DNA from 3 places in the Pantoea sp. At-9b genome. Region 1 is predicted to be linked to each of the others. Evidence: predicted binding sites of a transcription regulator. Region 1 holds the regulator's gene; each other region holds the start of a gene.
The links. Region 1 encodes PhoB, which activates phosphate uptake and scavenging genes when phosphate is short. Its sites were predicted from a motif close to CTGTCATAAAACTGNCNNAT; they were not measured.

Region 1 (4,844 bases):
GCCTTTGATCTCAAACTCCACTTCCGCCAGACATTCGGCGGTATCGCGGGTGATCAGTTCGTTCTGGGATTGCGACAGCACGCCAAGGCGTGGCGTCTGGTGATACAGCGCCAGGCAAATAGCATCGAGCAGGGTGGTTTTTCCGGCACCGGTTGCGCCGGTGATGGCAAACAGGCCGTTACTGGCAAAGGGTTCGCGGCGGAAATCGATAAACCATTCCCCACGCAGGGCGTTGAGGTTTTTAAAGCGCAGCGTCAGGATTTTCATGCAGCAGGGTTCTCCAGCGCGGCAAGGGTGGTACGAAACAGCTCGGTGAGCCGGGCCGCCTGTTCGTCATCCAGATCGTCTTCCTGCGCCAGGCGACGCGCAAACACCTCCTCAACCTGCAATTCGCTCAGGGTTTCGTTATCCAGTCGTGCCAGGCTGCGGCTGCGTTGCTCACGGCTACGGCGTACCAGCAGTACCTCGACCGGTAAATTTTCCGTCAGTTGCTCCACGCGGCGCTGCAAATCGCTGAGATGTTCCTGGGTGGTGATTTCAATATCCAGCCACGCTGGCAGCGATGCGGCGTTATCTTGGAACGCGGCCAGTTGTTGTTCGATAGCAGCCAGCGAGCCTTTCAGCATCTGCATTGGCTGGAACAGCGGGATCGTCAGCGGCGTCACCGCATCCAGACCGGTGCTGAAATCGAGCAGAAACACGCTTTTATCACGGCCCAGTTCATCAAAGCTGAGCGGGATGGGCGAACCGCTGTAGCGAATATGGTCGCTGTCAGCAATGCGCTGCGCACGGTGAATATGGCCAAGGGCGATATAGTCGGCGGCGGGAAACGCCTGCGCCGGGAAGGCGTCGAGCGTACCGATGTAGATATCACGCACCGAGTCGCTTTTGGTGACGCCGACAGTGGTGAGATGGCCCGTGGCGATAATCGGCAGTTGGCCTCCGAGTGCCGCGCGTTGCGCCTCGGCGGCGGCAAAGCAGTGCTGATAATGCTGTTCGATGGCTTCCAGCAACGACTGTTGTTTCTCCCGACCGGACTGTCCAGCCTGGCTGCGCAGAATATCGCGCGGACGCAGGTAAGGAATGGCGCACAGCAGCGCGCCTGGCGTACCGTCGCGCTGTTTCAGGGTCAACACCTGTTGCTCGCCTTGTGGCGTCGCGCTGGTGATCACCTGAGTATTGAGGCAGGCGAGCAACTCGCGAGATTCATTTAATGTCGCCACCGAATCATGGTTGCCGGCCAGCACAATCAACTGGCACTGGCTGGCCTGTAACGCCACCACAAAGCGGTTGAACATTTCACGGGCATAGCTGGGTGGCGAGCCGGTGTCGAACAGGTCACCGGCGATAATCAGCGCATCCACCTGATGTTGTTCAATTTGCTGACGCAGCCAGTCGAGAAACGCCTGATGTTCAGCTGCGCGACTTTTGCTGTAAAAGAACTGGCCCAGATGCCAGTCCGCCGTATGAATGATGCGCATGGATGCTCCCTGCCGGTTGACGCGATGGGCAATTATAACGGCTTCATCGCGAAAGAAAAAAATTCGCCGCATGGCTGTCACATTTCTGTTTTTTAACTAAATATTCAGGGGTGCGTTTTTCATAAAAGTGTCATAAAACTGACGCATAATGACGCCGCAAATCCCAGTGACAGCCGTCATATCAGCAGGAGTAATAATGGCTAAGCGCATTTTGGTTGTGGAAGACGAAGCTCCCATCCGTGAAATGTTATGTTTCGTGCTGGAACAGAACGATTACCAGCCGATTGAGGCGGAAGACTATGACAGCGCAGTGGGGAAGCTGATCGAACCCTGGCCTGATTTGATTTTGCTGGACTGGATGTTACCTGGTGGCAGCGGTATCCAGTTTATTAAGCATCTGAAACGTGAAGCCATGACGCGTGATATTCCCGTGATGATGTTGACTGCACGCGGCGAAGAAGAAGATCGTGTTCGCGGTCTCGAAGTGGGCGCGGATGATTACATTACCAAACCTTTCTCACCGAAAGAGTTGATGGCGCGTATCAAAGCGGTGATGCGCCGTATTTCACCGATGGCGGTGGAAGAGGTGATTGAGATGCAGGGGCTGAGCCTCGACCCGTCGTCGCATCGCGTGATGTCAGAAACCACGCCGCTGGAGATGGGGCCGACGGAGTACAAGTTACTGCACTTCTTTATGACCCACCCGGAACGCGTTTACAGCCGTGAACAGCTGTTGAACCACGTCTGGGGCACCAATGTGTATGTCGAAGATCGCACCGTCGATGTGCATATCCGTCGTTTACGTAAAGCGCTGGAGGTCTCCGGCCACGATCGCATGGTACAAACCGTGCGCGGAACAGGGTATCGTTTCTCTGCCCGCTACTGAACGGAGTCTTTACCGTGCTGGAACGACTCTCCTGGAAGAGATTATTGACCGAACTGGTGCTGGTCTGTCTACCGGCACTGATTCTCGGTCTGGTATTTGGCTATCTCCCCTGGCTGCTGTTGATCACCGTGCTGGGGTTATTGTTGTGGCATTTCCGTAACCTGATGCGCTTGTCCCACTGGTTGTGGGTAGACCGTTCCATGACGCCACCCGGCGGACGTGCCAGCTGGGAGCCGCTGTTTTACGGGCTGTATCAAATGCAGCTGCGTAATCGCCGCCGCCGCCGCGAACTGGGCAATCTGATCAAACGCTTCCGTAGTGGTGCGGAATCGCTGCCGGATGCGGTGGTGCTCACCACCGAAGAGGGCATCATTTTCTGGTGTAACGGTCTGGCGCAGCAGCATCTTGGCCTGCGCTGGCCGGAAGACAATGGGCAGAACATCCTCAACCTGCTGCGTTACCCTGAATTCTCCCGCTACATTCGCCAACGCGATTTCAACAAACCGCTGACGCTGGTGTTGAATAATCAACACCATATGGAGTTCCGCGTGATGCCTTACAGCGAAGGGCAGTGGCTGATGGTGGCACGTGATGTGACGCAAATGCACCAGCTGGAAGGGGCGCGCCGCAACTTCTTTGCTAACGTCAGTCATGAGCTGCGTACTCCGCTGACGGTGTTGCAGGGCTATCTGGAGATGATGAACGACTCGGTGATGAATGAACGTTCACGCAGCAAAGCGTTACAGACCATGACGGAGCAAACGCGCCGTATGGACAGCCTGGTGAAACAGCTGCTGACGCTGTCGCGCATTGAAGCGGCTCCGGCCCTCGACATGAAAGAGACGGTAGACGTGCCCACCATGCTGTTGCTGTTGCAGCGTGAAGCGGAAACCCTCAGTCAGGGGCGTCATGAAATCCATTTCCATACCGATCCGCATCTCAAAGTGCTGGGCAATGATGAGCAGTTGCGCAGTGCCATCTCGAACCTGGTGTATAACGCCGTCAACCATACGCCGGAAGGCACAAGGATTGATATCAGCTGGCTGCGTAATAAGCAGGGGGCCGAGTTTAAGGTGTGCGATAACGGGCCGGGGATTAGCCCTGAACATCTGCCACGGCTGACCGAACGTTTCTACCGGGTGGATAAAGCACGTTCGCGCGCCACCGGTGGCAGCGGTCTCGGGTTGGCGATTGTTAAGCATGCGCTTGGGCATCACAACGCACGCCTTGATATCACCAGCGTGCCGCATCAGGAGACCTGCTTCAGCTTTATCCTGCCGCCACGGTTGATTGTCGCCAGCCAGATACGGGAGAATGTGGCGCAATAAGCGTTCTGCTGTCGCTCAGTCAAAGCACATTCGGTAGCGGCGTGATTTATCGCGCGCCCTTCAGTTAGAACATCAAAAACTGCGCGATAAATCGCTCAAAAACCTGCGCGATAAATCGCGCCGCTACGCGGAATCCCTGCATGAAATCGTTGCTGCTGTTCATTTTGCTGTCGTTCTCTGTGCTGGCGCAGGGGCAACAAACCATGCTGGCGGGCAATCTGAGCAGTGTCGGTTCTGATACGCTGGGGTATCTGATGACCTTGTGGGGTGAGGATTTCAGCCGTCAGTCACCGGGCGTGAACGTGCAGGTGCAGGCGGCGGGATCGTCAACCGCGCCTACCGCGCTGGCTGCCGGGGCAGCCCAGCTTGGCCCGATGAGCCGCCCGATGCAGGTGGATGAGCGCCAGTTGTTTATTGCCCGCTATGGCTATCCGCCGTTGGCGGTACCAGTGGCGATGGATGCGCTGGTGGTGGTGGTCAATCAGGACAATCCACTGACGCAAATTGCGCCACAGCAACTGGATGCGCTGTTTTCAGTGACGCGCCTGTGTGGTGCGCATCAGGTGCCGCAGCGCTGGGGCGATGTCGGCCTGACCGATCCGCACTGGGCCACGCGCAGTATCCAACGTTACGGACGTAACTCCGCGTCCGGCACCTGGGGGTTCTTTAAGCAGCAGGTGCTGTGCAAGGGCGACTTCCGTGCCGATGTGGCGGAGTTCCCCGGTTCGGCGGCGGTGGTGCAGGCGGTAGCGGCCACGCCCAACAGCATTGGTTACGCCAGTTTCGGCTTTCATCTCAGTGGGGTGAAGACGCTGCCGGTGGTTACCCACAATGGCGAAAGCGTGATGCCGGATGCGGAATCCATTCGTAGCGGCCGTTATCCGTGGTCGCGTCCGCTTTATCTCTACATCAACAAAGCGCCTGGCAAACCGTTGCCGCCGCTGGTCTCGGCATTTTTGCATCAGGTGTTGTCGCCTCAGGGGCAGCGTCGGGTCAGTGAGGCGGGTTATCTGCCGCTGTCTGACAGCCAGATGGCGCAGGCGCGCGCCGCCATTGAGGAAAATTGAAGAACGTGCATCGCAACATGAATTTTCTTCATGTCACCTGAATTTTCTTCGTTTGCCCAAAACCGTTCAGCATGTCACTCTC
Region 2 (4,844 bases), 380 kb from region 1:
CCGGCTCCGCATGGTGCAGGCCAGCGAAAAATCCAGCACGGTTAACCCATTGCACAACTGATGTTTTTTAATCCTTTCCGCATCAAACCTCAGCAAAATTCTATTTTCTTAGGAATAGTCTTATCCACCATTAATTAAACCAAGCGCCATTAATAAACTTATTTCATGATAATTTTATCTTGTGTGGTTCATTCATTTTCCGGTTTATCTGAAAGAGAAAAAAAGTGATAGCCTCGCGCGCAGGAATGCTTTATTAAGCAAGGGTAGTCTTTTACACACAGCCGTGAGGAAACAAGAGCGCGCCCACGCGCCAGCATCAGGGAATTCCCAACCACTATAATCACAATAATCAGGTGCACCATGACAAAAAAACGCCTCCAAACTGCCCGTATGCTGTGGCACAACTGGCAGAAAATTGCTTTTACCAGCCAGATGTTACTGCAAAAAAGGCAGCAAAATAGCCTTAGCGCCCCGGAATACGATCCGAGCGAAGAGGATAATGTGGTGTTAATTTCTGCCGAGAAAGACCTGGTGGATATACCTAAAATAGTCTGGATGTATTGGGACGATGAATATTTACCAAAGTCCATGGCGTTAAATATTCAAAAAATCCGCCAGGATAATCCTGATCACCAGGTGCATCTGTTAAATCGCGTAACGGTTAAAGAAGTCTTACCCGATTTTGTCTTCACTTCCCCTGAATTAACCCTGGCGCAAAAAAGTGACGCCATCAGGCTGGAATTGTTATTACGCTACGGCGGTATCGCCATTGATTGCAGTACCTTGCTGTTTGAAGATCTCGCCTGGGTACATCGGGTGCATCAGGAACGCCCGATGGATGTGATTGGCTTCTATTGTGAAGTCTCCACGATGAATTATCTGTCGCCAGTAATGGAAAACTGGTTTCTCGCCGCCAGCCCCAACAATCCCTTTATTCGCGAATGGCAAAAACAGTATGCCCCCATCAAGCATCTTGGTGCGCAACGTTTTTTCAGTGAATTGAATAAGCGTGATGATTACACCCTGCTGGCGCAAAAAATGGCCGAACCGGAACAACAGCTCTGCTCGCTGGCGCAACAGGCGGCGATGCGTGAATATCGCCGGGCAAATGTTTATTTGCGCAAAGGCGAAGCTAACGCCTATTTTTATCAACGCCTGAATGGCTGGAATAGCGCGGCTTTTGCCAAATCGGTGTTATTTCACCAACGTCCGCACAATCCGCCGCCGGTGATTAAATTGAGCGGCAACGAACGTCTGCATCTCGACTTCAACCTGCGCCTCGGTAACTACAACCGCACCAGTTTGCTGGGACAAATGATGCAGCCACTCGCCCCGGTCGCACGAGTGACGCCTTCAGCCATCAACAAAGCGCGCGCGTAGCCAGTGAATAAAGGTGGTGACCGCCCGTGGCACCTGAGCTGCATAAGGGCGCACCACCCATAAACGATCGGCGAAGGCATCCACCGACCGCCACTCTGGCAGCACCTGTTGCAGAGTGCCCGCCGCCAGCGCTGCGCTGGCGCTGAAATCCGGCAGCATAGCAATGCCAATCCCCTGCAACGCGGCATCGCGAATCGATTCGCTATTGTTAGTGGCAAAATTCCCCTGAATTCTGACCTGCACCGTTTCGCCGCCGTCGTTCTGTGGGCGAAAGCGCCACTGAGGTGACTCCAGCCCACGCGGGTAATATAAGCAATTGTGCTGCTGCAACGCCTGTGGCGTTTGCGGCGTTCCGCACTCCCTGAGATAAGCGGGAGACGCCACCAGTAACGTCTGGGTTTCACACAGCGGCAATGCGACATGGGTTTCCGGCAACTGCTGACTATGGCGTATGGCCAGATCAAAACCTTCGCTACCCAGCGACACCAGTCGATCCGTCACATCCAGTTGGATGCGGACCTGCGGATATTCACGTAAAAAATCGCCGAGGATGGGTACCAGCTGCTGTCGGGCAAACGCCACCGGAGCACTGACTCGTACCATGCCACGCACCGGCCCCGCTTCATCACGCACGCTGAAAAAGCTTTGTTCGATACGGGCAAAAGGATCACGCAGCTCATCCACCAGCTTTTCCCCGGCAGAGGTCAGGCGCACGCTGCGGGTGGTGCGTTGTACCAGCGCCACGCCCGCCATCTGCTCCAGTTCTTTAATCTTCTGACTCATCGCCGCCTTGCTGACGTCCAGCCGCTCAGCCGCACGGGTAAAACTGCCCAGCTCGGCCAGCACCGTCAGCCAGTGCAGGTGCACCCAGAGGGCATCAGTTTTCATTTCTTTCATGATGATTGTTCAAAATAATAAATAATCATTTCAGGCAGCGCGCTTTTTCTTTGCAGCGGCACGCGGCAGCATAGAGCCACATCCTACTCTTTCCATGTGCGCAAAAACGAGGGTTTATTTATGCCGTTACTGCAATTTGACGTGATTCAGGGCCGTTCTGAATCAGAATTACGTATGCTGCTGGATGCGGCTCATCGCGCTGTTCTGACTGCCTTCAAGGTTCCACCACGTGATCGCTATCAGATTGTTCACGAGAACAAAAGATACCAAATGGTTTTTCAGGATACCGGTCTCGGCTTCGAACGCAGTGACAACCTGGTTATGGTACGGGTCTACACCAGCCCGAGAAGTGAAGAACAGAAAACACTGTTCATGGCAGAGTTAGCACGCGAGTTACAGGAAAACTGTGGCGTGCAGGGCAACGACCTGATGATCAGTTTTATCACCAACAGCAAAGGTGACTGGAGCTTTGCCGATGGCGAAGCGCAGTATCTGACCGGGAAACTCTGATCATCTTCTCCTTCCCCTGGCTGGCAGCGATAATGGATTGCTGCCAGTGCAAACCATAGCCCACCTAAACTCGCATTAAACAAAGTCAAATCAGCCGCACAAATCTGAATGGTCGTGTTGCAGACATGTGACAGCCAATATAGATTGACGCAAAAACCCCCAAAGAGGGTGGTTACGCACGGATTGCGTATTTAATCAGCCTGAGGATCCGACCTTGTCCGAGTTAATATCGGTTGTACTCTTTTTAGCTGCGGTTGCAGTCTATTCCTGGAAAGCCGGACGAAATAAATTCTGGTTTGTACTGATTTTGGTTCTTCTTACCCTGTTCATTGTGCTTAACATCACATTGTATGCCAGCAACTATTTTACCGGTGACGGTATCAATGATGCGGTGTTATATACCCTCACCAATAGCCTGACCGGTGCCGGCATCAGTAAATACGTGGTGCCTGCCATTGGGGTCATTATCGCGTTATTTCTGCTGTTCTGCCTGCTCTCCTGGGTGCTACGTCGTAGCAAACAGAAGCATCATCTCGGTTGGAGCCTGCTGGCGATTGCCTGTGCTGCGGGTTCAGTGCAAACCACCCCGGCCTTTCGTCAGGTGAAGGATTTGATTGCCTCTCACAACCGACTGGCAGATTCCGATTTCGAGACCTACTTCAAAACGCCAAAATCGGTGATTGCCGAGCCAAAACTCAATCTGGTCTATATCTATGGCGAAAGTCTGGAACGTACCTATTTTAACGAAAAAACGTTTCCCGGCCTGGCACCTGAACTCAGTCGTGAAAAAGATCAAAGTCTGGATTTCAGCAATACCGAACAATTGCCCGGCACCGATTACACCATCGCGGGCATGGTCGGTTCGCAATGTGGCATTCCGCTGTTTGCTCCCTTCCAGGACAATGCTTCAGCGGCACTTTCCAGCTTCTTCCCGCAAAATATCTGCCTCGGCGATATCCTCAAAAACTCCGGCTACGAGAACTGGTTTATTCAGGGTGCCGACCTGCGCTTTGCCGGTAAAGATACTTTCCTGAAGTCGCATGGTTTTGATCCTTCACATATGTACGGCGCGCAGGAGCTGAAAGATCGGGTGGCGGACCCCGACTATCGCAACAACTGGGGTTACTACGACGATACCGTGATGGATGAAGTGTTTAAGAAGTATGAGGAGCTGTCGCGCCAGCAGAAACGCTTTGCGCTCTTTACCCTCACCGTCGACACCCACCATCCGGATGGTTTTATTTCCCGTACCTGCGAGCATAAAAGTTATAGCTATGATGGCAAACCGAACCAGTCATTCAGCGCGGTAGCCTGCTCCCAGGAACATGTGGCACGACTGATTGAACGCATCAAAGCCTCACCCTGGTTTAAAAACACCATCATTGTGGTGACGTCTGATCATCTGGCAATGAACAATACTGCGCATCAGTATCTGATCCAGCAACCTCGCCATGATTTATTTATGGTTATCCGCGGCGATCAGCCCGAGGCGAAAGTGCTCGATGGTAAGCGCAGTACGCTGGATAACGGCGCGACCGTACTGGATATTATGGGTGGCGATAAAGCGATTGGCCTCGGTCGTAGTGGCCTGAGTTCAGCGTCACTTTCCGCCCAGTTTGACAACATGGCGCAGAAAGTACTGATGTGGAAACCGGATATCATCCAACTGTGGAATTTCCCCAGCAAGCTCAATACCTTCACCATCGATCAGCAGAAGAATACCTTTAGCTTCTCAGGTACTACCTTTAAGCTGCCAATTCTGTTCCGCGTGGGAGATAAACGCGTGGAACCGCTGCCGGAGGGTGAGTATTCTGCGCCGCTACGTTATCAGCTGGCAGACTTCAGCGCTGCGGAGAAGTTTGTCTGGGTTGACCGCTGCTTTAAAATGGCACGCCTGTGGCAGCCTGAACTGGCGCTTTCCGGCGATCTCTGCCTCGCAATGGGACAGATGGGTGGACAGCCAACCGTCACGCGTATCGATAAACCGGTCTGGAAGGGGAAAGCGACATTCCCGGCGACCACGCTCAGCGATGCGCAATATCAGCGCAATGAGCAGC
Region 3 (4,844 bases), 710 kb from region 1:
AGCGACAGGTTAAAGAAGCGACGCACCGGTCCGGCACCATCAATCGCCGCCGCTTCCACCAGCGATTTCGGGATGGATTGCAGCGCCGCGAAGAAAAACAGGAAGTTGTAGCTCATCTGCTGCCAAATCGATGCCAGCACAATCAGGAACATCGCCTGACCGCTGTTTTGCGCGTAGTTCCAGTTGTAACCAATCTGGTTAAGGAGATGGCTGAACAGACCGAGTCCGGGGTTAAACAGGAACATCCACAGTACCGCCGCCACGACCGGTGCGACCGCATACGGCAACAGCAGTAAGGTCTGGTAGAGCTTTTTCAAGCGCACCACATAATCCACCAGCGCCGCCAGCAGCAAAGAAAACAACATGCCGCACACCGTCACCAGCGTACTGAATTCAATGGTGGTCCAGAACGAGGCCAGGTAGTACTCATCGCTGAACAGCCGTCTGAAGTTATCCAGCCCAACAAAGGTGCTGGAGATACCAAAAGGATCAAGACTTTGCAGTGAGTACCAAAGCGCTTCACCGGCAGGCCACAGAAAAAAGATGGCGGTAATCACCAGCTGTGGCAGTACCAGCAAATAAGGCAGCAGACGGGAGCGGAAAACCGGGCGTGATGATGAGGACATAACGGACTCGTTCAGGCAAAAAGATCGGGGCAGACACGCGGTCTGCCCCGTTATGGCGGGTTACTTCACCTGCTGCTCAAAACGGCGCAGCAGTTCGTTTCCGCGTTTTACTGAGTTATCCAGCGCTGCCTGCGGCGACTGTTTCCCCGTCCACACGCTTTCCAGCTCCTCGTCCACGATGGTACGAATCTGCGGCATATTGCCCAGACGCATCCCTTTGGTGAACGGCAGCGGATCTTTGTTCAGCATCTGGCGAGTGGCGATATCTGCACCCGGGTTCTTGTCGTAGAAGCCCTGCTGTTTGGTCAGCTCATACGCTGCCGTGGTGATCGGCAGATAACCGGTCTTCTGGTGCCACTCTGCGGCGATTGCCGGCTGCGCCAGGAACTGCATAAACTCCGCTACACCTTTGTAGGTGTTAGCATCTTTGCCCTTCATCACCCACAGGCTGGCACCACCGATAATGGCGTTCTGCGGTGCATTCGGCACGGTGGCGTCATACGGCATCATGCCGACACCAAAGTTGAATTTGGCGTAGTGTTTGATATCCGCCAGTGAGCCGGAAGATGCGGTGGTGATGCCGCAATCGCCGTTGTAGAACTTAGCGGTGGATTCATCTTTGCGGCCAAAGTAGGTGAAATCACCCTTCTTGTTCATATCTTCCAGCATCTGGATATGACGAACCTGCACCGGCTTGTTGAACTCCAGCTCCGCATCGGTGCCGTCAAAGCCGTTGTTTTTGGTCGCCACCGGCAAGGCGTGCCAGGCGCTGAAGTTTTCAATCTGAATCCAACCCTGCCAGCCGCTGGCGTAACCACAGGTCAGGCCCGCTTTACGCAGTGCGTCGGCGTCTTTCGCCAATTCCTGCCAAGTTTTCGGTGGCTGATCCGGGTTCAGACCGGCTTTTTTGAAGGCGTCTTTGTTGTAGTACAGCACCGGGGTGGAGCTGTTGAACGGCTGAGAGATTAAATGGCCGCTGGAGTCGCTGTAGTAACCCGCGACAGTCGGGACGAACTGTTTTTCATCAAACGCGATACCGGCGTCCTGGAACACCTGATGCACCGGCACAATGGCTTTGGACGCCATCATGGTCGCGGTACCCACTTCATACACCTGCAAAATGGCCGGTGCCTTACCGGTACGCACAGCGGCAATCCCCGCCGCCAGGCTCTGTTCATAGTTGCCTTTGTAGACCGGGACAATTTTGTAGTCTGGGTGAGCCTGGTTAAAACGTTGTGCCAGAGAATCGACTTCTTTGCCTAACTCGCCTTCCATGGAGTGCCAGAAAGGAATTTCGGTCGCAGCCAGTGCATTACCACTGAGTGCCAGACCGAGCAGTGCACTCATCAGGCGGGGACGAAGCGTAAAAGCGGACATAATGTTTTCCTGTGCATGTAGGTACGCGCGAAATCACGCATTTTTTGTTCGCGAAGTAACATGACACGGGAAAATGACGGAAAAATAACAGGTTAATGACGGGAATGTGACAGGGGGTGAGTGCAGCTTGTTGCCCTCATCCCGGCCTTCTCCCGCAAGCGGGAGAAGGAGACGTGCAATAGATAAGTTTGGCTCGATCTCTTCCCTCTCCCGCAAGCGGGAGAGGGAGACATGCAATATCCCGATCGATTCCCTCTCCCGCTTGCGGGAGAGGGTTAGGGTGAGGGCACTCAAGCCCCTAAATACGCACTCCGCACCGCTTCGTTGGACAACAACGCTTCACCGCTGTCCTCCAGCACCACATGCCCGTTCTCCAGCACGTAGCCGCGGTCGGCCAGTTTCAGCGCCTGGTTGGCGTTTTGCTCCACCAGGAAGATGGTCATCCCTTCTTTACGCAATTGCTCGATGGTGTCGAAAATCTGCTGAATGATAATCGGCGCCAGACCGAGCGACGGCTCGTCCAGCAACAGCAGGCGCGGCTGGCTCATCAACGCACGGCCAATCGCCAGCATCTGCTGTTCACCACCGGACATGGTGCCGGCGCGCTGCACTTTACGCTCCGCCAGACGCGGGAACAGATCATAAACGCGTTCAATGCGCTCCTGATACTGGCTACGGCTGGCAAAAAAGCCGCCCATCGCCAGGTTCTCTTCCACGGTCATGCGCGAAAACACCCGACGCCCTTCCGGCACAATGGCGATCGCCTCACGCATGATGCGTGCGGTTTGCCAGTCGGTAATGGTTTTGCCATCAAACGTAATGGTGCCTGCCGTCGCACGTGGCTCACCGCACAGCGTACCGAGCAGCGTCGTTTTGCCTGCACCGTTGGCACCAATCAGGGTGACAATCTCCCCCTGATTGATATACAGGCTAACGTTGTGCAGCGCCTGGATTTTACCGTAATGGGCGCTGACGCTTTCAATGGTTAACATCGGGTTGGCCATGTTACGCCTCTCCTAAATAGGCACGGATCACGTCCGGGTTGTTACGAATCTCTTCCGGCGTGCCGTTGGCCAGCGGCGTTCCCTGATTGACCACATAGATGCGGTCAGAAATGCCCATCACCAGCTTCATATCATGTTCGATCAACAGCACCGACACCTTGTGCGTACCGCGCAGTTCGGCAATCAGTTCGTCCAGTTCATGCGTTTCTTTCGGGTTCAGACCGGCAGCCGGTTCATCCAACATCAGGATTTCCGGGCGCGTGACCATGCAGCGCGCAATCTCCAGACGACGTTGCTGACCATAAGCGAGGTTACCCGCCTGACGGTTCGCCAGCTCCAGCAGGCCGATACGCTCCAGCCAGGTGGCGGCACGATCCAGCGCTTCGCTTTCGCCTTTGCGGAACGCCGGGGTCTTAAATAACCCGGAGAACACGCCACTTTTCAGATGCTGATGTTGCGCTACCAGCAGGTTTTCAATCACCGTCATCTCACGGAACAGGCGCACGTGCTGGAAGGTACGCACAATGCCCATCCGCGCAATTTTCTGCCCCGGTAACCCGGCCAGATTCTGATCGCGCAGTTTGATGCTGCCGCCGGTAGGTTTGTAGAAACCGGTCAGGCAGTTGAACACCGTGGTTTTACCCGCGCCGTTCGGGCCAATCAGCGAGACGATTTCCTGCTCGCGCAGTTCCAGCGCCACGTTGTTGACCGCCAGCAGGCCACCAAAACGCATCATCAGGCCTTCTACGGCTAATAAAGGCTGACTCATGCCTGCTCTCCTGCTTTACCCTGTTTCAGTTTCAGCTGCGGACGTTTCATCGGCAGCAGCCCCTGCGGTCGCCAAATCATCATCAGCACCATTAAGCCACCCAGCACCAGCATGCTGTATTCGTTGAGGTCACGCATCAGCTCACGCGATACCACCAACAACACGGCGGCGAGGATGACCGCAAACTGCGATCCCATACCGCCCAGCACCACGATCGCCAGCACAAACGCCGACTCGACAAAGGTGAAGGATTCCGGGCTGACAAAGCCCTGACGCGCGGCAAACAACGTACCGGCAAAACCCGCAAAAGCAGCGCTGATGGTAAACGCCGTCAGCTTGATACGCGTCGGGCTGAGGCCGAGCGAACGGCAAGCGATTTCATCTTCACGCAGCGCTTCCCAGGCACGACCCAGCGGCATGCGCAGCAAGCGGTTGATGATAATCAGCGTCAGCACCACCAGCAGCAGCGCGACCAGGTAGAGGAAAATCACGCGGTCATTGGGATCGTATTTCATGCCGAACACCTCGTGGAAGGTGCCCCAGCCGCCCTCACTGACCTTACGCCCGAACTCCAGGCCGAAGAAGGTCGGTTTCGGGATCTGCGCGATACCGTTTGGACCGCCGGTAATCGCGGTGTTATTCAGCAGCAGGATACGGACGATTTCGCCAAAGCCGAGGGTAACAATCGCCAGATAGTCACCGCGCAAGCGCAACACCGGGAAGCCAAGCAACAAACCAAACGCCCCGGCCACCAGTCCCGCCAGCGGCAGGCTCTGCCAGAAACCAAAACCGTAATAGTGATTCAGCAAAGCAAAGGTATAGGCACCAATGGCGTAGAAGCCGCCATAGCCCAGCACCAACAGCCCCGACAACCCCACCACTACGTTCAGACCGAGGCCCAACATCACGTAGATCAGCGTCAGCGTGGCGATATCGACGCTGCCGCGCGAAACCAGGAACGGCCAAATCACCGCCGCCACAATCATCAACACCATGAGCAGCTTCTGCTTCGGTGTCGAACCATCAAAGCCCGGCAGCACCAGGCCATTGCCGCTGCGTTTGAATTTG

Region 2: opgB (phosphatidylglycerol--membrane-oligosaccharide glycerophosphotransferase) is a predicted target of PhoB. The motif match lies at 2,902-2,921, and genes of this name have one in related genera.
Region 3: ugpB (sn-glycerol-3-phosphate ABC transporter substrate-binding protein UgpB) is a predicted target of PhoB. The motif match lies at 2,086-2,105, and genes of this name have one in related genera.

What each region holds. Positions count from the first base shown of each region.
Region 1 covers NC_014837.1:1,029,477-1,034,320, forward strand. Annotated here, with positions in the region: gene PAT9B_RS04580 (SbcC/MukB-like Walker B domain-containing protein) at 1-267, opposite strand, end outside; gene sbcD (exonuclease subunit SbcD) at 264-1,481, opposite strand; gene phoB (phosphate response regulator transcription factor PhoB) at 1,678-2,367, shown strand; gene phoR (phosphate regulon sensor histidine kinase PhoR) at 2,382-3,695, shown strand; gene PAT9B_RS04600 (PstS family phosphate ABC transporter substrate-binding protein) at 3,836-4,762, shown strand.
Region 2 covers NC_014837.1:653,029-657,872, reverse strand. Annotated here, with positions in the region: gene PAT9B_RS02900 (glycosyltransferase family 32 protein) at 361-1,380, shown strand; gene PAT9B_RS02895 (LysR family transcriptional regulator) at 1,354-2,277, opposite strand; gene PAT9B_RS02890 (tautomerase family protein) at 2,398-2,787, shown strand; gene opgB (phosphatidylglycerol--membrane-oligosaccharide glycerophosphotransferase) at 3,002-4,844, shown strand, end outside.
Region 3 covers NC_014837.1:320,806-325,649, reverse strand. Annotated here, with positions in the region: gene ugpA (sn-glycerol-3-phosphate ABC transporter permease UgpA) at 1-626, opposite strand, end outside; gene ugpB (sn-glycerol-3-phosphate ABC transporter substrate-binding protein UgpB) at 687-2,003, opposite strand; gene livF (high-affinity branched-chain amino acid ABC transporter ATP-binding protein LivF) at 2,294-3,007, opposite strand; gene livG (high-affinity branched-chain amino acid ABC transporter ATP-binding protein LivG) at 3,009-3,776, opposite strand; gene PAT9B_RS01385 (high-affinity branched-chain amino acid ABC transporter permease LivM) at 3,773-4,844, opposite strand, start outside.